3 regions of the Rhizobacter sp. P2_H3 genome follow, and region 1 is predicted to be linked to each of the others. Evidence: predicted binding sites of a transcription regulator. Region 1 holds the regulator's gene; each other region holds the start of a gene.

Region 1 (7,485 bases):
GACCAGTCGAACACGCCGGTGTCGGTGACCGCGCCGCCCAGCGCGTTGCCGTGGCCGCCGATCGACTTGGTCAGCGAGTTGACGACCAGCCCGGCGCCCACGGCCTTCGGGCGGAACAGGTAGGGCGTCGTCATCGTGTTGTCGACCACGTACAGCAGGCCGCGCTCGCCGCACAGCCGGCCGATCGCCTCCAGGTCGGCGACCTGCGTGCCGGGGTTCGCGATCGTCTCGACGAACACCATGCGCGTGCGCGGCGTGATCGCCCGTTCGACGTCTGCCACGTCGGTCGCATCGACCAGCGTCAGCCCGCAGCCCAGGCCCTCCAGCGTGTTCAGCAGGCTGGCGGTGTTGCCGAACAGGAAGCGGCTCGCGACGATGTGGTCGTCGCGCTTCAGCAGCGCGAGCATCAGCGACGCGATCGCCGCCATGCCGGACGCGAAGCTGACGCTGCCGACGCCGTCTTCCAGCATCGTCAGCTTGGTTTCCAGCGCCACGTTGGTCGGATTGCCCTGGCGCGCGTAGACGTGCCCGCTGCGTTCGCCCTGGAATACCGACACCAGTTCACGCGCCGTCTCGTAACCGAAGGCCGACGAGGGGTGCAGCGGCTTGTGCGTGGCACCATGCTCGACGCCGCCGCGGCGATCCGCGTGCAGCAGCCGGGTGGTCAGGCCCTCGTTTCCGCTCTTTTCCATGCTTTTTTCCCGTTGGTGAGTTACCCATGATTGTCATCAAGAACGTCACGCTGCGGCGCGGCACCAAGGTCGTGCTGCAGGACGCGAGCGTCACGCTGCAGCCCGGCGAGAAGGTCGGCCTGGTCGGGCGCAACGGTGCCGGCAAGTCCTCGCTGTTCTCGCTGCTGACGCACCGGCTGCAGTCCGACGCCGGCGACGTGGCCATCCCGCCGCGCTGGCTGGTCGGCGAGGTCGCGCAGTCGATGCCGGAGACCGACGATCCGGCCACCGACTTCGTGCTGGAGGGCGACACCCGGCTGAACGCCGCGAACGCCGCGCTGGCCGCGGCCGAGGCGGCCGACGACGGCCATGCGATGGCCGAGGCGCACCAGCTGATCGCCGAGGCCGGCGGCTTCGAAGCCCGCCCGCGCGCGCAGGCGCTGCTGATGGGCCTGGGCTTCCGCGTCGACCAGCTCGACGAGCCGGTCAACAGCTTCTCGGGCGGCTGGCGCATGCGGCTGCAGCTGGCGCGCGCGCTGATGTGCCCGGCCGACCTGATGCTGCTCGACGAGCCGACCAACCACCTGGACCTGGACGCGCTGGTGTGGCTGGAAGCCTGGCTGCAGCGCTACGAGGGCACGATGATCGTGATCAGCCACGACCGCGAATTCCTCGACGCGATCACCCGGGTGACGCTGCACCTCGACGAGACGCGCCTCACGCGCTACACCGGCAACTACACCGCGTTCGAGGAGATGCGCGCCGAGCGGATGATGCAGGCGCAGGCCAACTTCGCGAAGCAGCAGGAGCGCATGGCCCACCTGCAGAAGTTCATCGACCGCTTCAAGGCCAAGGCCAGCAAGGCCAAGCAGGCGCAGAGCCGCGTGAAGGCACTGGCGCGCATGGAGAAGCTCGGGCCGGTGCTGACCAGCAGCGACTTCCAGTTCGAGTTCCGCGAGCCGGTCTCGCTGCCCAACCCGATGCTCGCGTTCTCGGTGATGTCGTGCGGCTACGCCGGCGTGCCGATCGTCAGCAACGTGAACCGCTCGGTGCTGGCGGGCCAGCGCATCGGCATCCTGGGCGCCAACGGCCAGGGCAAGTCGACGCTGGTGAAGACCATCGCGAAGGAGATCCCGCTGGTGGCCGGCGAGGTCACCGAGGGCAAGGGCTTGTCGATCGGCTACTTCGCGCAGCAGGAGCTCGACGTGCTGTCGCTCGACGACGGCCCGCTGATGCACATGGTGCGGCTCGCGCGCGACGTGGGCCCGCAGGCGCGCGAGCAGGAGCTGCGCGACTTCCTCGGCTCGTTCCGCTTCGTCGGCGACATGGTCACGCAGGCCGTCGGCTCGCTGAGCGGCGGCGAAAAGGCGCGGCTGGTGCTCGCGATGCTGGTGTGGCAGCGCCCCAACCTGCTGCTGCTGGACGAACCGACCAACCACCTCGACCTGACGACGCGCGAGGCGCTGTCGATGGCGCTCAACGAGTTCGAGGGCACGGTGATGCTGGTGAGCCACGATCGCGCGCTGCTGCGCGAGGTGTGCGACGAGTTCTGGCTGGTCAGCGACGGCGCAGTGAAACCGTTCGACGGCGACCTGGACGACTACCAGAAGTGGCTGCTCGAGACCTCGCGCGAGATGGCGAAGGGCGCGCGCGAGGCGGGCTCGGCGAAGGTCAAGGCCAAGAAGGCGGAGGCCGCCGCCGCCGCGGCCCCGAAGGCAGCCAAGGACGACCGCAAGGCCGGCGCCCAGCAACGCCAGAAGGCCGCCGAGCAGACCAGGCCGCTGCGCACCGAACTGGCGACGCTCGAGAAGCGCATCGCGACGCTGACGCAGGAGAAGGCCAACATCGAGGAAGCCTCGGCGCGGCCCGGCCTGAGCCCGGCACAGCGCGTCGAGCAGGGCAAGCGGCTCAAGCAGCTCGGGGACGAGCTCGAGGGCGCCGAGGGCCGCTGGCTCGAGGTCACCGGCGAGCTCGACGCGCTGGGCTGACACGGCTTCGCACCACCGCACGCGGCTTCCGTTCGGTGGCCGGGGACGAACGGCGCACGGCCTATCGTTCGTCCCCATGATGGCCCTTCAAAAAGCGCAAACGGGTGACCTGTCGGGCGGTGCCGGACAGCGCCAGGGCGCCGCCCGCGCGGCCGAGCCGGCCGCGGCGCCGACGGTGAACCCGGCACTGCTCGGGCGCTTTCGCGCACTGATCGACGAAGTGACCGACGAGCTGATGCAGGGCCGCAGCGGCGACCGCAACAGCTTCCGGGCCGACGCGATCACGCTGCTGATGGCGACGACGCAGGAGATCGACGGGCCCGCCGACGGCGTCGAGAGCCCGTTGAGCTACCTGCTGCGCGAGGAGCAGCAGAAGGCGGCCGCCGTGCTCGGCAGCAGCGAGCCCGACCACTTCCTCACGTTCATGAAGGTCTGAGGCATCGCGATGGCACTCCAAGGAATCAACGGGCCCGCCGAACGTGCACCGCGGCCCACCGTCACCCGGCAGGACAGCGGCAGCACGAGCGCACCGAGCCGGGCGCGCGACCGCGGCACCAACGCGCTCGGCAACGCCGTGCCCGGCAGGGGCGCGCGCACGCCGCGGCCCGATGCAGCGCAGGGCGTGGCCGCGAAGGTGCTCGACCAGGTCTACGGCGCCGCGCTGAAGCTGCGCGAGAACCCGACCCCGTCGGGCCTCACCGCCGGCACGCTCGCGGCCGCGAAAGGCGTGCTGTCGCTCTACCGCGCCTTCCCGCAATTGACGCGATAGCGCCAATCCGACCCGGTGCGCCGGCACGGCGATGCCCCTGCCGCCGGCCGGGGATTTATATTGCACACAATTCAATTGCCAGATTGAGAATACAGTCTCGTCCATGGCAAGCACCCACCGCCCCCGTCGACAGGACCGCAGCAGCGCCGGCGCCCCCGCGCTGCCGGCCGGCGTCGACTGGCTGCAGCTCGACAACCAGGTCTGCTTCGCGCTGTATTCCACCTCGCTCGCAATGACCAAGCTGTACAAGCCGCTGCTGGCGCCGCTCGGCCTCACCTACCCGCAGTACCTGGCGTTCCTGGTGCTGTGGGAGCGTGACGGGGTGACGGTCGGCGAGCTCGGCGAGCGGCTGTTCCTCGATTCCGGCACGCTGACGCCGCTGCTCAAGCGCATGGAAGCGGCCGGCTGGCTGCAGCGCCGGCGCGCGGCCGACGACGAGCGCCGCGTGATCGTCAGCCTGACGGCCGAGGGCCGCGCGCTGCGCCAGCAGGCGCGCGGCGTGCCGGCCCAACTGGCCCAGGCCAGCGGCTGCAGCATCGGCGAGCTGACCGACCTGACCCAACGCCTGCAGCAGTTGCGCCAGCAACTGCTCGATGACGCGCCCGATGCGGCGCATGCGTGAACGTTGTTGTTACCCCTGACCCACCCCACCACCTGAAGGAAGACACCATGGCCCTCGAAAAAGTCCTGTACACCGCCCACGCCACCTCCACCGGCGGCCGCGAAGGCACCTCCAAGTCGTCGGACGGCGTGCTCGACCTGCGCCTGACCACGCCGAAGGAACTGGGCGGCAACGGCGCCGTCGGCACCAACCCCGAACAGCTGTTCGCCGCCGGCTACTCGGCCTGCTTCATCGGCGCGATGAAGGTGGCTGCCGGCAAGCACAAGGTCACGCTGCCGGCCGACACCTCGATCGCCGCCAGCGTCGGCATCGGCCCGATCCCGCAAGGCTTCGGCATCCAGGTCGCGATGACCATCACCGTGCCGGGCGTCGAGCGCTCGGTGGRGCAGCAGATCGTCGAGACGGCGCACCAGATCTGCCCGTACTCGAACGCGACGCGCGGCAACGTCGACGTGACGCTGACCGTCGCTTGAGCCCCGCCTGCGCCTGATGAAGAACGGCCCTTCGCGGGCCGTTTGTCATTCCGCGAGCAGTTGCAGCAGCAGCTCGATGCGGGCCTGGTACGGCGACAGCTCGCCGCCGGCGGGCAACACATCGCCGGGCTGAGCGAACACCGGGCCGCCCGCCACGCGGCTGCAGCGCAGCACGCGCACGCCGGTCGACTGCGCGCGCAGCAGCGCGGCTTCGAGCGCGTGGTGCACCGTGCCGTGGCCGGTGCCCGCGGCCACGATGCCGCGTGCGCCTCGCTCGATCAATGCATCGACCAGCACGCCATCGGCACCCGCATGGCTGAGCAGGATGTCGACGCGCGGCCACGCGGGGCCGTCGACCAGCCTGGCCAGCCGCGCCGCAGGCAACGCCTCACCCGCCGGCCACGGACGGAACAGCCGCAGCCGCCCTTCCTCGATGCGGCCGACCGGGCCGGCGTCGCCCGAATCGAAGGCCTCGATGCGGTAGGTGTGCACCTTGCGCACGTCGGCCGCGCCATGCACCACGCCGCCGAGCACCGCGACCACGCCGCGCGCGCCGGGGTGCTGCGCAACGGCGACCGCATCGAGCAGGTTCTGCGGCCCGTCGGGCTGCAGCGAGGTGGCGGGCCGCATCGCCGCCGTCAGCACCACCGGCTTGGCCGGCGCGAGCACGCGCTGCAGCAGCCACGCGGTCTCCTCCAGCGTGTCGGTGCCATGCGTGACGACCACGCCCGCCACCTCGGGCCGCGCCAGGTGGTGCGCCAGCCGCCTGACCAGCGCGCGCCACACGTCGGCGCTCATGTCCTTGCTGTCGACCTGCGCGACCTGCTCGGGCTCGAGCGGCACCGCGGCCAGCGCCGGTACCGCCTTCACGAGCTGCGCGACGCCGAGCTGCGCCGCGGTGTAGCCGATGTTGTCGCCGGCGGCCGCCGAGGTGCCGGCGATGGTGCCGCCGGTGCCGAGCACGACGACGATCTGATCAGTTCTTTGCATTTTTCACGAAGCTGGATAAAAATACAGTCACTGGATGGATGTTCAGTCCACGCCATTTCACCAAGCCGAGGCCCACCGCGATGAACGAAATCCCGAAGCTCACCGACCGCCAGCAGCAGATCCTCGACCTGGTGCAGAGCGCGATCGAGCGCACCGGTGCGCCGCCCACCCGGGCCGAGATCGCGAACGAGCTGGGCTTCAAGTCGGCCAACGCCGCCGAAGAACACCTGCAGGCGCTGGCCCGCAAGGGCGTCATCGAGCTGGTGGGCGGCACCTCGCGCGGCATCCGTCTGCAGTCTGACACATTGCGCGCGCTGAACCAGAGCCGCGGCAAGCAGTTCAGCCTGCCGCTGCCCAGCCTCTCGCAGCTCACACTGCCGCTGGTCGGGCGCGTCGCGGCCGGCAGCCCGATCCTCGCGCAGGAGCACATCGACCAGACCTACCTGATGGAAGCCAGCCTGTTCGCACGCCGGCCCGATTTCCTGCTGAAGGTGCGCGGCATGAGCATGCGCGACGCCGGCATCATGGATGGCGACCTGCTCGCGGTGCAGAAGGCCAAGGACGCGAAGAACGGCCAGATCGTCGTCGCGCGGCTCGGCGACGAGGTCACCGTGAAGCGCTTCAAGCGCACCCGCACCAGCATCGAGCTGCTGCCGGAGAACCCCGATTTCGAACCCATCGTCGTGCCGTTCGGCGATGTCGACTTCGAACTCGAGGGGTTGGCGGTCGGCCTGATCCGCAACAGCATGCTGTGATGGAGGCCGCCGTGGTGATCAAGGCCCCCAAGGCGGCGAGTGCCGCGGAGTGCAAGGCGCTCGAGCAACTGCCCAACATCGGCCCCGCGCTGGCCGCCGACCTGCGGCTGATCGGCATCCAGGAGCCGAAGGACCTGCGCGGCAAGGATGCCTTCGTGCTGTACCAGCGCCTGTGCGCGATCACCGGGCAGCGCCACGACCCGTGCGTGCTCGACACCTTCATGGCCGCCACCGATTTCATGGGCGGCGCGCCCGCCGCGCCGTGGTGGGCCTACACCGCGCAGCGCAAGGCCCTGTTTGGGCAGGTGTGACGGCGATGCATCGACCAGCTGCTGGTGTGCGGCCTGCAGAGCGAGGTCTGCGTCACCCACACCTCGCAATCGGCGCTGGCGCTCGGCTACGACGTGATCCTCGCGAGCGACTCGCACGGCACCTGGCCCGACGCCACCTCGGGCGCCGACGAGATCATCGCCCGCCAGAACGAGGCGCTGGCCGCCCAGGGCGTGCGGCTGATGAGCACGCGGGAGATCGTCGGCCAGCTCGCACAGTTGGAGCGCTGATCAGCGCGGCGACAACACCAGCGTGTGCTCCGCCGGCGTGCCCCACACCGGCACGTCATCCACCTTCGCCCAGCGCTCGACGAAGCTGCGGTACAGCGGCGAAAACACGATGCCCGATTGCCCGCTCGACTGCACGAAGCGTGAGCGAGCCGGGTCGCCCAGGTCGTACAGCGCCCGCAGCGACGGCCCGTGCTCGGCCAGGTACAGCTCGCCGGTCGTCGCGTCCGGCCGCAGGCCGACACGCGACACATTGACGGTGTAGGTGTCGCCGCCCACCGGCGCCCGCAGCTCGAACCAGCGTGCCAGCGCCTTCACCTTGCTGAACGGCCGGTGCTCGGCCCGGGCCTGGTGCGCCCGGCCCCATTGCCAGCTCGCCACGTCGCTGCCCTGCGACTGCTGCAGCTCGTCGAGCGCCCGCGTGAACGCCGCGTCCACCTGCTGCGCGCAGGTCTCGACCACCGGCGTCGCCTTGTCATCGCACCACCAGCCGTCCTGGCGCGCCAGCACACCTTCCAGCGCCTCGCGGAAGCTGCGGCTGCCGAGCTGCCGCTCGTACAGCGCGGCGCCGAGCTCGTCGCTGAACACCGCCTGCGTCAGCTGCCGCACCCAGGCCGACAGGATCAGCGGCGCCGCGCGGTCGGCCGCCATCGTGCCGTC
Region 2 (5,880 bases), on a different contig from region 1:
TGGATTGGTAGAGCGGTAGTCGTATCGCCACGATCGCTCACCAGAGCGATTCGTTGAGCGATGCGCCCACAACGTTGAGGAGATCCGAAATGGGGGCGTGCGAATCAGCGCTTGCCCGGTCGTTGTAGAACGGCCAACGACCTGACGGTTTGGATCAGTCCTAGGTCCCTCTGCTGCAACTCGACACGTTCGTGGTGACGACGATCGTCTTGCGAGCGCTCCGTTCTAGACCGCACCGCAATCTGGCACGCCTTCAATGTGACGCCGCGGAACACAGCTTCGGAGGCATCTTCCCAGTTCTTGAACAACGGAAGCAACGGGCCAATCTCCAGTTGCAGAGCCTTCTTCCGAGCTTCCTCGTCACCAGGTGCGACGAGGCGACCATTCCCGTACTTGATAACCTCATCCACCCGTTGGGCGATAGTGTCGAATCGGAGCGATTCGGCCACGCAGAAAACCACTAGCATTTCGAGAGGGAAGCGCTTCTTGACATTGGTCATGCCAGGAATATTGACGAGTGCCGCATCAAGCCCGCCCGAATCACGGGTGACCAGATCGAGCGTGCTCGGATAGCGCTCTACCTTGCGGCCCGCCACCTTGCTGACGTAGAGCGAGGTCGGATCCATTTCGAGGACGAGGCCTTGATCGACTCTGCCGTGCCCTGGAAAGACCTCGATCGTCACGGGTGGCGCCGGTCGGCAGATGCGGTAAGAGCTATTGTCAAATCGGATCAACCCGGTCTCTTCCGTGAGCGCTTGGCGCATCGCGCTGATTTCGGAAGACCACCGCTGGTCAACGTGCAGCTGAAAATGATCAGGCATGGTGCTGAGGCGATTGTTGTCTTGATACTGTAGCCAAAAGTCCCAGGCCGCAGGGAACTCGTAGGAGATGGACGTGTCGCAGACAAAACCGGTCGACATCTGAGACGCTGTCTTCAGCGATCCTTGAAGAGGTCGATGGGTTTGGGATCGTCGGTGTTGATCTCGATGGAGTGCTTGGTGGCCTGCTCCCGCTGTCCGGTGGAGCGATAGCCTCATCGGCTGATGTACACGGTGGCGCGCCATTCCCTGATACACCGTGTCGGGGCTGTGCTGTTTGTGCTACCCGGGCCGGTGCCGACGTGGTCCTATGGTCCTTCAGTCGTTCCGACCCCGCCCGCAATGTCGACGAGTTCAGTCCGACCGAAACTCGTTGGCTGATCGATGCGATGACAGAGGTGGCACCCAGGCGTACGGCACGGCTGCGCGCGGTGAGTCCCTGAGCGATCAGCCGCGCGCTGTCCAACTACGCGCCTCGAAGGGCCTGCGGCACGGTAACGGTCTTGCGGCGGCCCGTGAAGGGTGGCGGCAAGAGGTTGGAAACCGGCCGCTCCTCGCACCAAGTGGTTACCTCGCGCACCAGCCAAGCGACACGTCTGCCGGAGAGAAGGCGGGGTTTGGGGAATGCGTCCCCGCGGACGAGTTTCTCCACCGTCGACTCGGACAACGAGGTGAAAGCAGCGACATCTGGCAGGTCAAGGTAGATCGGATCGAGTTTGCTCATTTGCTCTCTGTGGGGCTGTTGATATCGGGTCCCGCTCGAGGCGGGCCTCGTAGGTCAGGCGCGCGGCAGTGGCGCGGTCGGCACCGCGCTGCGTTGCAGCGGCGTCGGTGAATCCGCCCTGGAGCGGGTGTTCGGGCAGTCGAGCGAAGGGGCGCTCGGTCCGCATGGCTGCGGACGCGACGAGGAGCGACTCCGCCTGTGCGATGGCGTTCATGAAGTCTCCAGTAAAGAGATCGGACCGCTGCGCAAGATCACGTTTGTGGATCACCACAACTACATGAGCGGGGGCACCTTCCTCGATGGCGATCAGGTGGCTCGTGACGTGCTGCTTCTGTGGAAGCCTGGGCTCGACTGGAGATCGGCGCTGCACGGCATTCCACTCGACCCGATCGCCGGGCGTGCGCCAAGGAAGGAGTGGACCACGGAGGAGGAGCAACTCGAGGCGGAGCGGCTGCGCTACCGCATGCCTCGCACCTACGCAGCACTGCCGACCTCGCTGCGGCAGCTTGCCTGCGTCGCTTGACGCCAAAGCCCTCGTCAACGTCCTCGGATGTTGCTCAGGGACGGCGCCGAGTGCTCCGTCCCAGCACTGCTCAGCAGAACTGGACCTCGGTGCTGCACAGGCGTGTGCCGTCCGGCGCGCTGATGCTCAGGCTCAGGGCGTTCAAGCACGCGGACCCTGGCAGCGCAGTCGGTGCGAGCCGACGGTGGCGCGAGAACACGGCCTTGCCGTCGACCGTGCCCGTCCACTCGGCGATGTATTTCCGCGAAGGAACGCTCGCCTTCAACGGCTTCAGGTGAAACCGCTCGACGAAAGACTGCAGCTCCACCTCGGAGCTGATTCGGCCAAACACCTGCTCGATCGGAAGGCTGCTCTCCATGGGGTGTGCTCCTAGTGGACGGCAGTTTGGTCAACGCCGATGATGACGCTACCAGCTTTGAATACGGCTGTCGCCGGTGCACCAGCTGTCAGGTTCAAGGACTCGGCGCGTTCGGTCGTGATGCGCGCCATGAGGGTCTGTCCATTGGGTAGGTCGAGCCCGACCTTGACATCGTCGTCYTCGCCTTGGCCCACGTCGCGCACGCTGCCCACCAGCTGATTGAACGTCGCGGGCAAGCTCGCCGCCGGCTCCTCCAGCAGGACGATCGAGGTGGGGTGCACCAAGCCAAAGGCGCGCCCGCCTTGCTGCAGTTTCAGGATGTTCTGCACCTCGTGAGAGACCTTGATGACGATCTGCAGGCCCTGGGCGAGGCCCAGTTGCACTTCGTTGGCGTCGATGCCCGGGTGGATGGCCGTCACGACGCCATCGAGGGTGTTGAAGTCAGCGGGTTTCATGAGTTCAAGGTTCCGTGTGCTCGTGCCTCGCCGGCTGGCGGGGTGCTGCAATATACTGTATGAATGAACAGTAGTCAGCTGCCACGCGAAGGAGTCACGCGTGTTGGCCGGGAATCACCTGGGCCAGCCGTGGTGCCGCGCGCCAGCGTGGCCATCGGCTTCGGCTCGCCGTCGCAGGATTCGGGCGTCGGGCGCCTGGACCTGAATGACGTGCTGATCAGGAACCCGCTGGCCACCTTCCTGATGCGCGTGAGCGGCAGTGCGATGCGAGAGGCTGGCATCGACGACGGCGACATCGTGCTGGTCGACCGCTCGGTCCATCCAGCCAGCGGCCACATCGTGATCGCCGTCGTGGACGACGAGTTCATGTGCCGGCGGCTGGTGACGCAGGGATCGTCGCTGCGCCTGGTGGCGACCGACCCGAGCTGCGCCGATGTCGTGCCGCGCGCGGCCCAGGAGCTGCAGGTCTGGGGTGTGGTGACCAACGCCATCAAGGCGATGCCCGTCTGAGGCTGCGCCATGTTTGCGCTGGTCGATGTCAACAACATGTACGTGAGCTGCGAGCGGGTGTTCAAGCCCTCGCTCAACGGCCGGCCGGTCGTCGTGCTGTCGAGCAACGACGGCGCCTGCATCGCGCGCAGCAACGAGGCCAAGGATCTTGGTGTGCAGATGGCGCAGCCGTGGTTCCAGGTGCGGCACCTGGAGCGCGAGGCGGGGCTGATCGCGCTGTCCGCCAACTTCGAGCTGTACGGCGACATGTCCAGCCGCATGATGTCGATCGTCGGGCAGTACGCGCCGCGGCAGCAGATCTACAGCATCGATGAATGCTTCCTCGATTTCGAGGGTGTGCGCGGCGACCTTGTGGAGATCGGCCGAGACATCCGCCGGACGGTGCTGCAGTGGACCGGACTGCCGACCAGTGTGGGGTTCGGGCCGACCAAGACCCTCGCGAAGCTGGCCAACCACGTGGCGAAGACGGCTGATCGCAAGCCGGGCTCGTATCCGGCGGCCCTTGCGCAGGTGTGCAACTTCGGCGAGATGACCCAAACCGAGCTCGATGCGGTGATGGGTGTCACCGAGGTGGGTTGCGTGTGGGGCATCGGCCGGCGCATCGGAGCGCGGCTGACGGAGGCTGGCATCCGCACAGTGCGAGACCTGGCCAACGCGGACGTCACGGCACTCCGCAGCCAGTTCAGCGTGGTACTGGAGAAGACGCTCCTGGAGCTGCGTGGCACCTCGTGCCTCGGCCTCGATGACACCACGGCAGGCCGGCAGCAGATCATGTGCTCGCGGTCGTTCGGAAGCGCTGTGACCGAGTTGGCCGAGCTTGAGCAGGTCGTCAGCGACTTCACATCACGCGTGGCCGAGAAGCTGCGGCAGCAGGGCAGTGCGGCGGGAGCGGTCCACGTCTTCATCACGACGAGCCCGCATCGCAAGCAGGATCGCCAGCACAGTCCGAGCATGACCGTGCCGATGGTGCGGCCGACCACCGATACGCGCGAGCTCGTTGCGACGGCCACGCGCGCGCTGCAGCAGATGTACCGGCCGGGTTTCAACTACGTGAAGGCCGGCGTCATGCTGGTGGACTTGCATGATGGAGGTGCCCGGCAAGGTGAGCTTGACCTCTTCGCAACTGACAAGCCCACAGTGCAGGCGGAAGTAGGACGAGATCGGGCTCAGCTGATGGGTGCGTTGGATGCGCTGAACCATCGGTTCGGCAAAGGGGCCGTTCGCATTGCCAGCGCTCACCACGGACGTGGAACGCAGGCTTCAGTTGGCAAGCAGGAGCGGCGCACCCCGCGCTATACGACGAGACTCGACGAGATTGCGAGAGCCAGCTCCTGACCGCTGGTCGCCGCGAACTGGAGCCATCGACCCTGACTTGACCTCCCGGCAAATGCCCGATTGCGCCTTCAATTCATTGCCACCTCACCTTGGGGTTTTTACTGATTTCTCAGGGGGCTTGAAGATCTCGGTCTGCGACCTACTTCGCCCTTGTTATCCCATGTGACCAACTCGATTCGGATGAGGAACTGAATCATGTCTCGCACATCAGATCGCACGCCGACCGGCTCCGCCAAACGCGCAACGTCGCTCCGCGTCTCGTGGATGAGCCCGAACCAGCTTCGCGCCTACTTCGTGGCGCGAGAGACGCTGCGCAAACTGAAGCCCACACCGACGCCATTGGTGCCTGTCGATTTTTCACCGCGTGACCGCGGTCACGTGGGTCGCTGACTACCGATGGCGTAAACCAGCATGACTGCACTCGCAGGCGCCATCACACCGCCGCGCAGTCCGTTCACAGGGCTCGCTCCGGGGCCACCAAGCAGTCATTCGCGGCGATGCCCCGCATTGGCATCACTATTTACTGAAGGAGGTCCGACATGCTCGATACCATGTTCTATCGCCCTCAGGGGCTCCTCGACCAGCTGACCACGCTGCACCAGGCGCTCACGCGCTCATTGACCGGGGACGGCACGCCGGACGCAATACGCTCCGTCGCCGCCGGTAGTTTTCCCGGCATCAACGTCGGCCGTACCACGAAGACCTTGGAGGTCTATGCGTTTGCGCCCGGCCTTGATGCGGCGTCCATCGATGTGACGGTGGAACGGGGTGTCCTGAAGATTTCCGGCGAGCGCCGCGGCTCGGCGCCTGGCGGCGATCTGAAGGTGCAGACGTACGCCGCAGAGCGCCCGATGGGACGCTTCACCCGGGCGCTGACGCTGCCCGACGATGCCGACACGGCGAAAGTGGAAGCGACGTATCGCGACGGTGTTCTACGGGTCAGCGTCGGTCTGCAAGAGGCGGCTCAGCCCACGCGCATCGCGGTTCGCTGATACCGCGTCCTCTCGTCCAACAGACCATGAAAGGAACTGTCATGTCCAACACCGACCTGGCTACTGCTGCACCCGACCGCAGCAACCCGACGCGACCCCAAGACGCACGCATGGAATCGAGCGAACGCTCGCAACGCGCCGTCGCACCCGCAGCGGATATCTTCG
Region 3 (10,975 bases), on a different contig from region 1:
TGGCCGGGCAGCTGCGGTTGGGCATGGGGCTGGACGACCCGGACATCGCGCCGGTGTCGCGCTGCCGCTTCGATGCCTGCGTGGTGCTGCCGCCGAACTGGCACGAGCCGATCAGCGGGCCGGTGTCGCGCAAGCGGGTGGCCGGCGGGCTGCATGCGTGCCTGGGCTACGACGGCCCCGGCCCGCTGATGCAGCATGCCTGGCGGCAGTTGCTCAACGACTGGCTGCCGACTTCGGGGCTGCTGGTCGGCGACACGCCGTTCTTCGAGGTCTATCCGGTGGAGCAGCTTCTGCCCGCCCAGGGGCCCGTCATCTGCGAGCTGTGCATGCCCGTCGCACGTTGACCCCTCGGCCCGGCCCTTCAGGCAGCCGCCAGACCGTGGCGCTGTCGCACGACGCGCCGGTGCGTCGCGCGTGCCGACGGCACCCAGCCGTGCCGGTACCAGCGCGCCGCCATCGTCAGGCCGCGCAGCCACTCGTCGGCCGCGTACGCGATCCACACGCCGACCAGCCCGAGCCCGAAGTACACGCCCAGCAGCCAGGCGCCGCCGGCCATCACGAACACCATGGAAGCCGCGCCGGCCATCACCGGGAACTTCGCGTCGCCGGTCGCGCGCAGCGCGTTGATCACGACCAGGTTGAAGGTGCGCCCCGGCTCCAGCAGCACCGTGATCCACAGCAGCGTCGTCGCCGCCTGGATGATGTGCGGGTCGTGGGTGAAGAGCTGCATCGTCCAGCGCGCCGTCAGCGCGCCGACCAGCGCGAGGCTGGTCGACACCACCAGCCCCCAGCGCAGGCTCTTGCGCACCAGCCGGTGCGCGGCATGCAGCTGGCCGGCACCGATCAGGTGGCCGACCAGGATCTCGCTGGCGAAGCCGATCGCGAGGCCGAACACCAGGATGAAGTACATGATCTGCATCGTGTAGCTGTGCGTCGCGAGCTCGGCCGCGCCCATGCGCGCCACCAGCGCGATCGTCACCAGCAGCGCGAGCCGGTAGGCGACGTTCTCGGCCGCGCCCGGCAGGCCGATGTGCAGCACCGGACCGAGCCGGCGCCAGCGCATCACCCACCAGTCGCGCGCGGTCGGCACCAGGTCGAGCCGGCGCTGCCACAGCCACAGGTGGAAGGCGATGCCGAACGCGCGGCTCAGCGCCATCGCGAGCGCGAAGCCCGGCAGCCCGAGCCCCGGCACCGGCCCGAAGCCGGTCATCAGCGGCGTGCAGATCAGCAGGTGCAGGCTGTGCATCGCGAGCATGTTCATCAGCGTGTCGCGCGCATGCAGGTGCGCCCGCATCACCGACGACATGCTGGCATTGAACGCATCCAGCACCAGCGCGACGGCCAGCACGCGCAGGTAGGGGCCGGCGATCGGCAGCACGTCGGCCGGCGCGTTCAGCAGGTCGAGCAGCGGGTTCGCGCAGGTCGCCACCACCAGCCCGGCGCCCAGGCCCAGCCAGGTGCTCGCGCCGAGCGAGGCGCGCGCGGTCTCGTCGGCACCGAGCCGGTTGCCCGCGCCCAGGTTCTGCGTGATCACCACGCTGACGCCCATGCTGATGATGCGGAACAGCAGGAAGAACGAGGCCTGCACGTTGTTCGCGAGCGCGAAGGCGCCGGACGCGGTGTCCGATTGGCGCGACGCCAGCCACAGCCCCGTCAGGCCGACCAGCAGCCCGAGCACCAGCTCGGCCAGCAGCGGCCAGGTGAGCGCGACCAGGCTCGGGCGGGGCAGGGGAGCATCGTGCGTGGAGGCGGACATGGAGCGATCGGCGCGAAACCGCAATGATCGCCGCAATCGGTTGCGGCGACTGTCCGATCTTGCTCTCAGGCTCGCTTGTGCTTCTTCGGCCCGTGCAGGAACTCGCGGTCGACGTCGAGCGTCGACTTGATGCCGATGTCGGCCCGGTGCTTCTTCAGCCAGTTCGTCGCCGCCGCGCGCCCGAGCGCGAACAGGTCCTCGAGGAACGCCCGGTCGGTGTTGAACTTGCTGTTCGCGCCATAGGGCCCGAGCCCGTCGTCGTCGGCCACCATGTGCAGCCGCAGGTCCTTGTAGCGCCCCGGGTCCAGCTTGCCCTCGCGCACCAGCCGCGAGACGAACGAGATCGCGCGCATCTCCGACATCAGGCTCGCGTTGAACGTGATCTCGCTGAGCCGGTCCATGATCTCCTCGCTGCGCGTCGGCGTGCCTTCGCGCACCAGCGGGTTGATGCGCACCAGCAGGATGTCGAGCGCCGCCGTCTGGTAGATCAGCGGGTAGATCGCCGGGTTGCCGGTGTAGCCGCCGTCCCAGTAGGGCTCGCCGTCGATCTGCACCGCCTGGAACAGGAACGGCAGGCAGGCCGATGCGAGCAGCACGTCGACCGTGATGTCGCGGCCGGTGAACACCCGCGCCTGGCCGGTCGTCACGCTGGTGGCGGTGATGAACAGCCGCAGCCCGCTCGCATGCACCGCGTCCTCGTCGACATGGCGGCGCAGCACGTCGCGCAGCGGGTTCAGGTTCAGCGGGTTGAATTCATACGGGCTGAACGAGCGGAAGAACGAGCTCATCCACTGGTAGCCGGGCAGCTTGTCGAGCTTGAAGTTGTCGTTCAGCGTGTGCGCCTGGCCGGCCGAGAACGGCGAGAAGATCGAGCCGGAGCGGCTCACGTCGCGCCAGAACTCGGTGAGCGCCTCGCGCGCGCCCTCGCGGCCGCCCTTGCGGAAGCCGCTCGCCATCACCGCGGCGTTCAGCGCGCCGGCGCTGGTGCCCGAGACGCCGCTGAAGTGCAGCCCGTCGTCCTCGAGCAGCCGGTCGAGCACGCCCCAGGTGAACGCGCCGTGCGAGCCGCCGCCCTGCAGCGCCAGGTCGAGGCCGAGCGAAGCGGGAGCGTGTGTTTCATGGACTGCCATCGGGAGGTACCTCGGGTTAACCCGGGGCAGTCTAAGTCGGATGGGATGGGCCCGTGTTTCCGCCGGTGTTTCCGTCGGTCACCGTGCCGGTGCCCACCGGGAACTGCACCGGAAAACGCACCGTGAAGCGCGCCCCCGGTCCGAACGCCACGCCGCCCTGGTCGCTCAAGCCCGGGCGGTGCCGCAGGTTGGCGTCTTCCAGCGTGATCTCGGCATCGTGCTGCTGCGCGATCTCGCGCACGATCGCGAGGCCCAGGCCGGAGCCGTCGACATTGGTGCCGAGCGAGCGGTAGAACGGCTGGAACACCTTGTCGCGCTCGGCCGCCGGGATGCCGGGGCCGGAATCCTCCACCTGCACCACCACCACCTGGCCGAACGGGTCGTCGACCACCCGCACCGTGACCGTGCCGCCTTCGGGCGTGTACTGCAGCGCGTTGTCGACCAGGTTGCGGATCAGTTCGCGCAGCAGCACCGGCTGGCCGGAGATCGACAGGCCGGCCGGCCCCTTGGCCGCCACGCTGTCCGCGCCCTCGTAGCCCAGGTCGATGCGCTTCTCCAGCGCACGCGGCACGAAATCGCGCACCGTCTCGGCCGCGAGCCGCGCCAGGTTGACCGGCTGGCGCTGCAGCGCCTGCGAGGCGTCCTCGGCACGCGCCATCGCCAGCAGCTGGTTGACCATGCGCGCCGCGCGCTGGCTGGCGCGGGCGATCTGCTGCAGCGACTTCTTCAGCGCCTGCGGATCGCGCTCGCCGGCGTCGATCTCGCGCTGCGCCAGCTCGGCCTGCGTGCGCAGCCCGGCCAGCGGCGTCTTCAGCTGGTGCGCCGCGTCGGCCAGGAAATGCTTCTGCGTGCCGATGCTGCGGTCGAGCCGGGTCAGCAGGTCGTTGATGGCGCGCACCAGCGGCGACACCTCCTCGGGCGCATCGCGCTCGTCGATCGGGCTCAGGTCGTGGCTCTCGCGGCGGCGGATGCGCTGCTGCAGCTCGTTCAGCGGTGCGATGCCGCGCGCGAGCGCCAGCCACACCAGCAGCACCGCGAGCGGCAGGATCACGAACTGCGGCAGCATCACGCCCTTGATGATCTCGGTGGCCAGGCGCGAGCGCTTGCCCAGCGTCTCGGCCACCTGCACGATCGGCGGCTCGATGCCGCCCGCCGTGCCGCCCGGCAGGCCGATGCGCACATAGGCGATGCGCACCGGCTCGCGGTTGATCTCGTCGTCGCGGAAGCGCACCACGCCGGCGGCGGCACGCTCCTCGTCGTTGGGCATCGGCAGGGCACGATCGCCGCTCAGGTACTGGCCGTCGAGGCCGAGCACCTGGTAATACAGCGTGTCGGTCTCGTCGGTGTGCAGCAGCTCGGCAGCGCTCGCCGGCAGCGCGAAGCTGGCCGACGGCAGCGTGCCGCCGCCGGCATCCTGCACCGTGACCTGCTGCGACAGCACGCGGGCCATCTCGCCGAGCTGGCGGTCGAACGGCTTGTTGGCGATGCCCTGCGCGACCAGCCAGGTCAGCACGACGCTCATCGGCCACAGCAGCAGCAGCGGCGCGAGCATCCAGTCGAGGATCTCGCCGAACAGGGACCGTTGCTCTTTCAAGCCGCGATCTTCTCCAGGCAGTAGCCGAGACCGCGCACGGTGGCGATGCGCACCGGGCCCTGCTCGATCTTCTTGCGCAGCCGGTGGATGTAGACCTCGATCGCGTTGTTGCTGACCTCCTCGCCCCATTCGCACAGCCGCTCGACCAGCTGGTCCTTGCTGACCAGCCGGCCGGCGCGCTGCAGCAGCACCTCGAGCAGGCTCAGCTCGCGCGCCGACAGCTCGACCATCTGGTCGTTCAGGTAGGCGACGCGGCCGGTCGCGTCGAAGGTCAGCGGGCCGTGGCGGATCACGCTCGACGCGGTGCCCAGGCCGCGCCGCGTCAGCGCGCGCACGCGGGCCTCGAGTTCCTGCAGCGAGAACGGCTTGGCCATGTAGTCGTCGGCCCCGAGGTCGAGCCCCTGCACGCGCTGCTCGACGCTGTCGGCCGCGGTCAGGATCAGCACCGGCACCGCCGAGCCGCGGGCGCGCAGCTTGCGCAGCACCTCCAGGCCGTGCAGCTTCGGCAGGCCGAGGTCGAGGATCAGCAGGTCGAATTCATGGGCCGACAAGGCCGCATCGGCCTCGGTGCCGCTCGCGACATGGTCGACCGCATAGCCGCCGTTGCGCAGCGAGCGCAGCAGCCCGTCGGCCAACACCTGGTCGTCTTCGGCGATCAACACGCGCATGGCTGCCTCCTGTGCGGCTCGAGACCCGGCCGCTGCGGGATTGTAGGGAGTGGCCCGGCAGGGATCGGAGATCGGCGTCAGAAAAGACTGTACAAACATCCAGCCTTTGCCATAATCCGCGCAACTCTAGGAGATCGCCCCATGGATGCCCCCGTCAAAGCCGCCACCCTCAACACCGAAAAGGCCAAGGCCCTGCAAGCTGCGCTGGCGCAGATCGAAAAGCAGTTCGGCAAGGGCTCGATCATGCGGCTCGGCGAAGGCGAGGTGATCGAAGACATCGAGGTCGTCTCCACCGGTTCGCTCGGCCTCGATGCCGCGCTGGGCGTCGGCGGCCTGCCGCGCGGCCGGGTGGTCGAGATCTACGGCCCGGAATCGTCGGGCAAGACCACGCTGACGCTGCAGGTCATTTCTGAAATGCAGAAGCTCGGCGGCACCTGCGCCTTCATCGACGCCGAGCACGCGCTCGACACCGCCTACGCGCAGAAGCTGGGCGTCAACCTGCAGGAGCTGCTGATCAGCCAGCCCGACACCGGCGAGCAGGCGCTCGAGATCGTCGACGCGCTGGTGCGCTCCGGCTCGGTCGACCTGGTGGTGATCGACTCGGTCGCGGCGCTCACGCCGAAGGCCGAAATCGAAGGCGAGATGGGCGATTCGCTGCCCGGCCTGCAGGCCCGCCTGATGAGCCAGGCGCTGCGCAAGCTCACCGGCACCATCAAGAAGACCAACACGATGGTCATCTTCATCAACCAGATCCGCATGAAGATCGGCGTGATGTTCGGCAGCCCCGAAACCACCACCGGCGGCAATGCGCTGAAGTTCTACGCCTCGGTGCGGCTCGACATCCGCCGCATCGGCAGCATCAAGAAGGGCGAAGAGGTCATCGGCAACGAGACCAAGGTCAAGGTCGTCAAGAACAAGGTGTCGCCGCCGTTCAAGACCGCCGAGTTCGACATCCTCTACGGCCAGGGCATCAGCCGCGAAGGCGAGGTGATCGACATGGGCGTCGAGGCCAAGGTGCTCGAGAAGTCCGGTGCCTGGTACGCCTACAACGGCGAGAAGATCGGCCAGGGCAAGGACAACGCCCGCGAGTTCCTGCGCGAGAACCCCGACCTCTCGGTCGCGATCGAGAACAAGGTGCGCGAGGCGATGGGCATTCCGCTGCTGCCGACCGCTGGGGGTGCCACGCAGGCGGCTGCCGCCGATGAAGCCAAGCCGGCCAAGAAGGCGCCCAAGGAGCCGAAGGAAGCCCGCAGCGAGTAAGTCGGCGAACAAGTTCGGCAGGCGGGTTGGCGATGCGGCAGCGGCTCTCGCTGCGCGGGCGCGGCGTGCAGTTGCTGTCGCAGCGCGAGCACAGCCGGCAGGAACTGCGGCGCAAGCTGCTGCAGCACCTGCGTGCCGACGATGCGCCGCTGCCGGACGATGCCGACCAGCAGGTCGATGACGTGCTGGCCTGGCTGCAGGACAAGGGCTACTTCAGCGAGCAGCGCTTCGTCGAGAGCCGGGTGCATGTGCGCGAATCGCGCTACGGCAACCTGCGCATCCGCCAGGAGCTGGCGCAGCACGGCGTCACGCTGGACGCCGACCAGGCGCAGCGCCTGAAAGAAACCGAGCTGGCACGTGCCCACGAGGTGTGGGTGCGCAAGTTCGGAGCCGCGGCCATCGATCCGGCCGGCCGCGCGAAGCAGCAGCGGTTTCTCGCAAGCCGGGGTTTCTCGGCCGAGGTGATCCGCCGCGTGGTGAAGGGCGACGTGGACGAAGCCGCCTAGGGTCTGTTGGCACGGCCGTCGTCGCCCCCACGCCGTTCAGAACGCGATCAGGCGGCTGCCTTCTTGCCGGCCGGCTTCGCGGTGGCTGCCGCTTGCACGACGGCCTCACGCGCCAGCCGCGCCTGTTTCTTCGCGTCCTTCGCACGCTTTTGCTTCACACGGCGGATTCCGCGGTCCTTGTCGGCGCTCATGCCAATCTCCAATGGGTTGAAAGAGCCGAGGTTTTACCACCTCCGGGCTGATACAACCGGGGACTTCCCCACTGACGAGGACTTCGCGATGAACTGGGTGATCCTGGTGGCCGCCGGCCTGTTCGAGATCGGCTGGGCGATCGGCCTGAAGTACACCGATGGCTTCACACGCCTGTGGCCGAGCGTCGGCACCGTGGCGGCGATGGTCATCAGCGTGTGCCTGCTCGGCTACGCGATGAAGTCGCTGCCGGTCGGCACGGCCTACGCGGTGTGGGTCGGCGTCGGCGCGGTCGGCACCGCGATCCTCGGCATCGTGCTGTTCGGCGAGCCGGCGTCCACCGCGCGGCTGGCGAGCCTCGCGCTGATCGTGGCCGGCATCGTCGGGCTGAAGCTCGCGAGCCCGGCGTGAGCCCGGGCTCAGCTCAATACAGCAACCGGCACCGGATCGTGTCCGGCAGCGACGCCAGGTCGGCCAGCGCCGCCTCCGGCGCCGCGGTGTCGACGTCGATCACGACATAGCCCACCTCGTCGCGCGTGCTCAGGTACTGCGCCGCGACGTTGATGCCGGCCTTCGACAGCCGCTCGTTCACGCGCGCGATCACGCCCGGCACGTTGCGGTGGATGTGCAGCAACCGGCTGCGCCCGGTGTGCTCGGGAAGCGCCACCTCGGGGAAATTGACCGCCGAGGTCGTCGACCCGTTGTTGCTGTAGCGCACCAGCTTCGCGGCCACTTCCTTGCCGATGTTGGCCTGCGCCTCCAGCGTCGAGCCGCCGATGTGCGGCGTCAGGATCACATTGTCCATGCCGACCAGCGGCGATTCGAAGCGTGCATCGTTGCCCTGCGGCTCCTCGGGGAACACATCGATCGCCGCGCCGAGCAGGTGGCCGTCCTTCAGCGCCTCGGCCAGCGCATCGATGTCGACCACCGTGCCGCGCGAGGCATTGATCAGGTGCGCCCCGCGCTTCATCGCGCGGATCTGCGCGCGCCCGATCAGGCCCTTGGTCGACGGCAGCTCCGGCAGGTGCAGCGTGACCACGTCGGAGGCGGCGAGCACCTCGTCGAGGCTGTCCATCGCACGTGCATTGCCGAGCGGCAGCTTGGCCTCGATGTCGTGGAACACGACGGCCATGCCGAGCTGCTCGGCCAGCACGCCGATCTGCGTGCCGATGTGGCCGTAGCCGACGATGCCCAGCGTCTTGCCGCGCACCTCGAACGAGTTCTCGGCGCTCTTGGTCCAGCCGTTGCGGTGCAGGATCGCGTTCTTCGCCGGGATGCCGCGCATCAGCATGATGACCTCGGCCAGCACCAGCTCGGCCACGCTGCGGGTGTTCGAGAACGGCGCGTTGAAGACCGGCACGCCCAGGTCCATCGCGGCGCGCAGGTCGACCTGGTTGGTGCCGATGCAGAAGCAGCCGACCGCGGCGAGCTTGGGTGCGGCCTTCAGCACCTCGGCCGTCAGCTGGGTGCGCGAGCGGATGCCGAGGAAGTGCGCATCGGCGATCGCATCGTGCAACGCGGCGCCCGCGAGCGCCTTCGCGTGCGTGGCGACCTGCGAGTAGCCGTCGCGCCGCAGCACGTCCACCGCCGAGGCATGGATGCCTTCGAGCAGCACGAACTTGAGCTTGTCCTTCGGGACCGAGAGTCTGTGATTCATCGCCGGATTGTTGAACAGCGGCATCGGCCCCGTCCGGCGCAAGGGCATGCCGGCACGAACCGGTTAGAGTCCCAGGGCTGTCCCTGCTGTATCCCTGCTGTATTTCCTGTCCGTGAGTGCCTCCCCCACCGTGAATCTCCCCAACCCGCGCCATGCGGCGCGCGTGCCTGCGCACGTCTCGCCCGAGCAGCTCGCTCGCATCCGCCAGGCCGCCTATGCGCTGCCGCAGGTGGTCAAGCCTGCCGACTATTTCGACGAGCACGCCTCGGGGCTCGACGAGCGCCTCGACAAGCTCGGCCTCGTGCTGCTGCAGAAGGCAGTGGCCGGCGCCCGGCCGAGCCGCTGGATCGCGCCCGACGTGATGGACTCGGCGCTGCAGCACCTCGATGCGGTCGGCAACGGCCCCGAGGTGCGCACCGTGATGCTGGACCGCACGGCCGCGCTCGATGCGCTGGGCATCGTGCGCGAGGCTGGCCGCTGGACGCGCCTGATCAGCCAGCCGCTGCAGCTGGCCGGCGTGAACTGGCGCGTGCCGGTGATGTTCCGCATCCCGATCGCTTCCGAGCCGGTGTGGGCGTTCTTCCGCGAGGGCGACAAGGCGGCGCTGCTGGCCGCGCTCGGGCCGATCGAAGCCTGGCCACACGCCGGCGAGGTGCAGGCCGCGCTCGAGGCGCTGGTGCAGCGCAGCCGCGCCCACAACCCGCGCCACCTCGACATGCTGCTGCCGCGCCTGCTCGCCGAATGCGCCACCCCGCAGCCGGTGGCCGACCTGCGCGCCGCCTGCGTGCGGGCGCAGGAGCGCTGGGAGCACCAGGTGTCCGAACTCGACACGCTGGCCGGGCTGAACAGCGAGCTGGCGTTCCAGGGCTACCCCGACACCTTCGTGAAGGCGCGCCGCCTGCAGCGCAACGTGACGCTCTACGTCGGCCCGCCCAACAGCGGCAAGACCTACGCCGCGTTCGAGCAGCTGGCGCAGGCGACGGACGGCGCGTACCTGGCCCCGCTGCGCCTGCTGGCGCTCGAAGGCCGCGACCGGCTGGTCGGCCGCGGCGTGGCCTGCTCGCTGCTCACCGGTGAAGAGAACGTGCCGGCCGAGGGCTCCGGGCTGGTGTCGAGCACCATCGAGATGGTCAACACCAACAAGGTGGTCGACGTCGCGGTGATCGACGAAGCCCAGATGATCTTCGACCCGTACCGCGGCTGGGCGTGGACGCAGGCGATCGTCGCGGTACCGGCCAGCGAGGTGATCATCATCTGCTCGGCCTACGCGGTGCCGGCGATCGAGAACCTGCTGGGCCTGTGCGGCGAGCGCTGCAGCGTGCGGCATTTCGAGCGCAAGCAGCATGTGCAGCTGCTCGAGGCACCGGTGCCGATCGGCGCGCTGACGAAGGGTGACGCGGTGGTGGCGTTCAGCCGGCGCGACGTGCTGACGCTGCGCGACCAGATCGCCGCCGGCGGCCACCCGGTGTCGGTGATCTACGGCGCGCTGCCGCCCGAGGTGCGCCGGCGCGAGGCCGAGCGCTTCGCGCTGGGCGAATCGCATGTGCTGGTCGCCACCGACGCGATCGGCATGGGGCTGAACCTGCCGATCCGGCGCGTGCTGTTCAGCACGATGAGCAAGTTCGACGGCCAGGGAGACCGGCCGCTCGACGAATCCGAGGTGCACCAGATCGGCGGCCGCGCCGGCCGTTTCGGCATGCATGAAGAGGGCTTCGTCGGCGTGCTGAAAGAGGCCGAGCCGCAGGCCTTGCGCATGCTGAAGGAGCGCCTGCCGCGCACGCCGCGCGCGCCGCGCGACTTCAAGGCACCGGTGGCGCCGAACGGCTGGCATGTCGACACCATCGCCTCGCGCCTGCGCAAGACGCAGCTGCGCGAGGTGCTGGGCGTCTTCATGGACCAGCTGAAGCTCGACGACGCGCACTTCGCGGTGGCCGAGCTGGAGCAGATGCTGGAGCTGGCCGAGCAGCTCGACCGCAGTGCCGCCAAGCTCACGCTGAAGGAGCGCTTCATCTATGCGCAGGCGCCGGTGGACACGCGCACCGTCTCGCAGGTACAGGAGTTCCTCGACTGGAGCAGCAGCCATGCGCTGACCGGCCGCGCCGGCTCGCCGTGGTTCCTGCAGGACGTGGACGGCCACAGCCGGCTCGACCGCATGGAGCAGGCGCTGCGCTCGTGCACGCTGTGGCTGTGGCTGGACCTGCGCTTCCCCGGTGTC

The links. Region 1 encodes LexA, which represses DNA repair genes until DNA is damaged. Its sites were predicted from a motif close to ACTGTATNNNNATACAGT; they were not measured.
Region 2: AC1D1T_RS09810 (LexA family protein) is a predicted target of LexA. The motif match lies at 2,933-2,950, and genes of this name have one in related genera.
Region 3: recA (recombinase RecA) is a predicted target of LexA. The motif match lies at 5,235-5,252, and genes of this name have one in related genera.

Annotation. Positions count from the first base shown of each region.
Region 1 is NZ_JBFUFQ010000171.1:3,620-11,104, forward strand. Features, by position in the region: gene AC1D1T_RS23805 (cystathionine gamma-synthase family protein) at 1-692, opposite strand, end outside; gene AC1D1T_RS23810 (ABC-F family ATP-binding cassette domain-containing protein) at 719-2,659, shown strand; gene AC1D1T_RS23815 (hypothetical protein) at 2,739-3,095, shown strand; gene AC1D1T_RS23820 (hypothetical protein) at 3,105-3,428, shown strand; gene AC1D1T_RS23825 (MarR family winged helix-turn-helix transcriptional regulator) at 3,532-4,050, shown strand; gene AC1D1T_RS23830 (organic hydroperoxide resistance protein) at 4,098-4,523, shown strand; gene AC1D1T_RS23835 (asparaginase) at 4,569-5,513, opposite strand; gene lexA (transcriptional repressor LexA) at 5,594-6,268, shown strand; gene AC1D1T_RS23845 (helix-hairpin-helix domain-containing protein) at 6,268-6,579, shown strand; gene AC1D1T_RS23850 (isochorismatase family protein) at 6,598-6,828, shown strand; partial or broken gene AC1D1T_RS23855 (penicillin acylase family protein) at 6,829-7,485, opposite strand, start outside.
Region 2 is NZ_JBFUFQ010000036.1:1,713-7,592, forward strand. Features, by position in the region: gene AC1D1T_RS09785 (hypothetical protein) at 105-920, opposite strand; gene AC1D1T_RS09790 (helix-turn-helix transcriptional regulator) at 1,285-1,542, opposite strand; gene AC1D1T_RS09795 (hypothetical protein) at 1,670-2,065, shown strand; gene AC1D1T_RS09800 (hypothetical protein) at 2,136-2,423, opposite strand; gene AC1D1T_RS09805 (TOBE domain-containing protein) at 2,435-2,878, opposite strand; gene AC1D1T_RS09810 (LexA family protein) at 3,008-3,388, shown strand; gene AC1D1T_RS09815 (Y-family DNA polymerase) at 3,398-4,723, shown strand; gene AC1D1T_RS09820 (Hsp20/alpha crystallin family protein) at 5,263-5,715, shown strand; gene AC1D1T_RS09825 (Hsp20/alpha crystallin family protein) at 5,757-5,880, shown strand, end outside.
Region 3 is NZ_JBFUFQ010000003.1:846-11,820, reverse strand. Features, by position in the region: gene AC1D1T_RS00895 (AraC family transcriptional regulator) at 1-344, shown strand, start outside; gene AC1D1T_RS00890 (MATE family efflux transporter) at 362-1,756, opposite strand; gene AC1D1T_RS00885 (patatin-like phospholipase family protein) at 1,822-2,886, opposite strand; gene AC1D1T_RS00880 (sensor histidine kinase) at 2,918-4,438, opposite strand; gene AC1D1T_RS00875 (response regulator) at 4,477-5,148, opposite strand; gene recA (recombinase RecA) at 5,290-6,408, shown strand; gene recX (recombination regulator RecX) at 6,441-6,914, shown strand; gene AC1D1T_RS00860 (hypothetical protein) at 6,962-7,105, opposite strand; gene sugE (quaternary ammonium compound efflux SMR transporter SugE) at 7,194-7,514, shown strand; gene serA (phosphoglycerate dehydrogenase) at 7,528-8,760, opposite strand; gene AC1D1T_RS00845 (helicase-related protein) at 8,891-10,975, shown strand, end outside.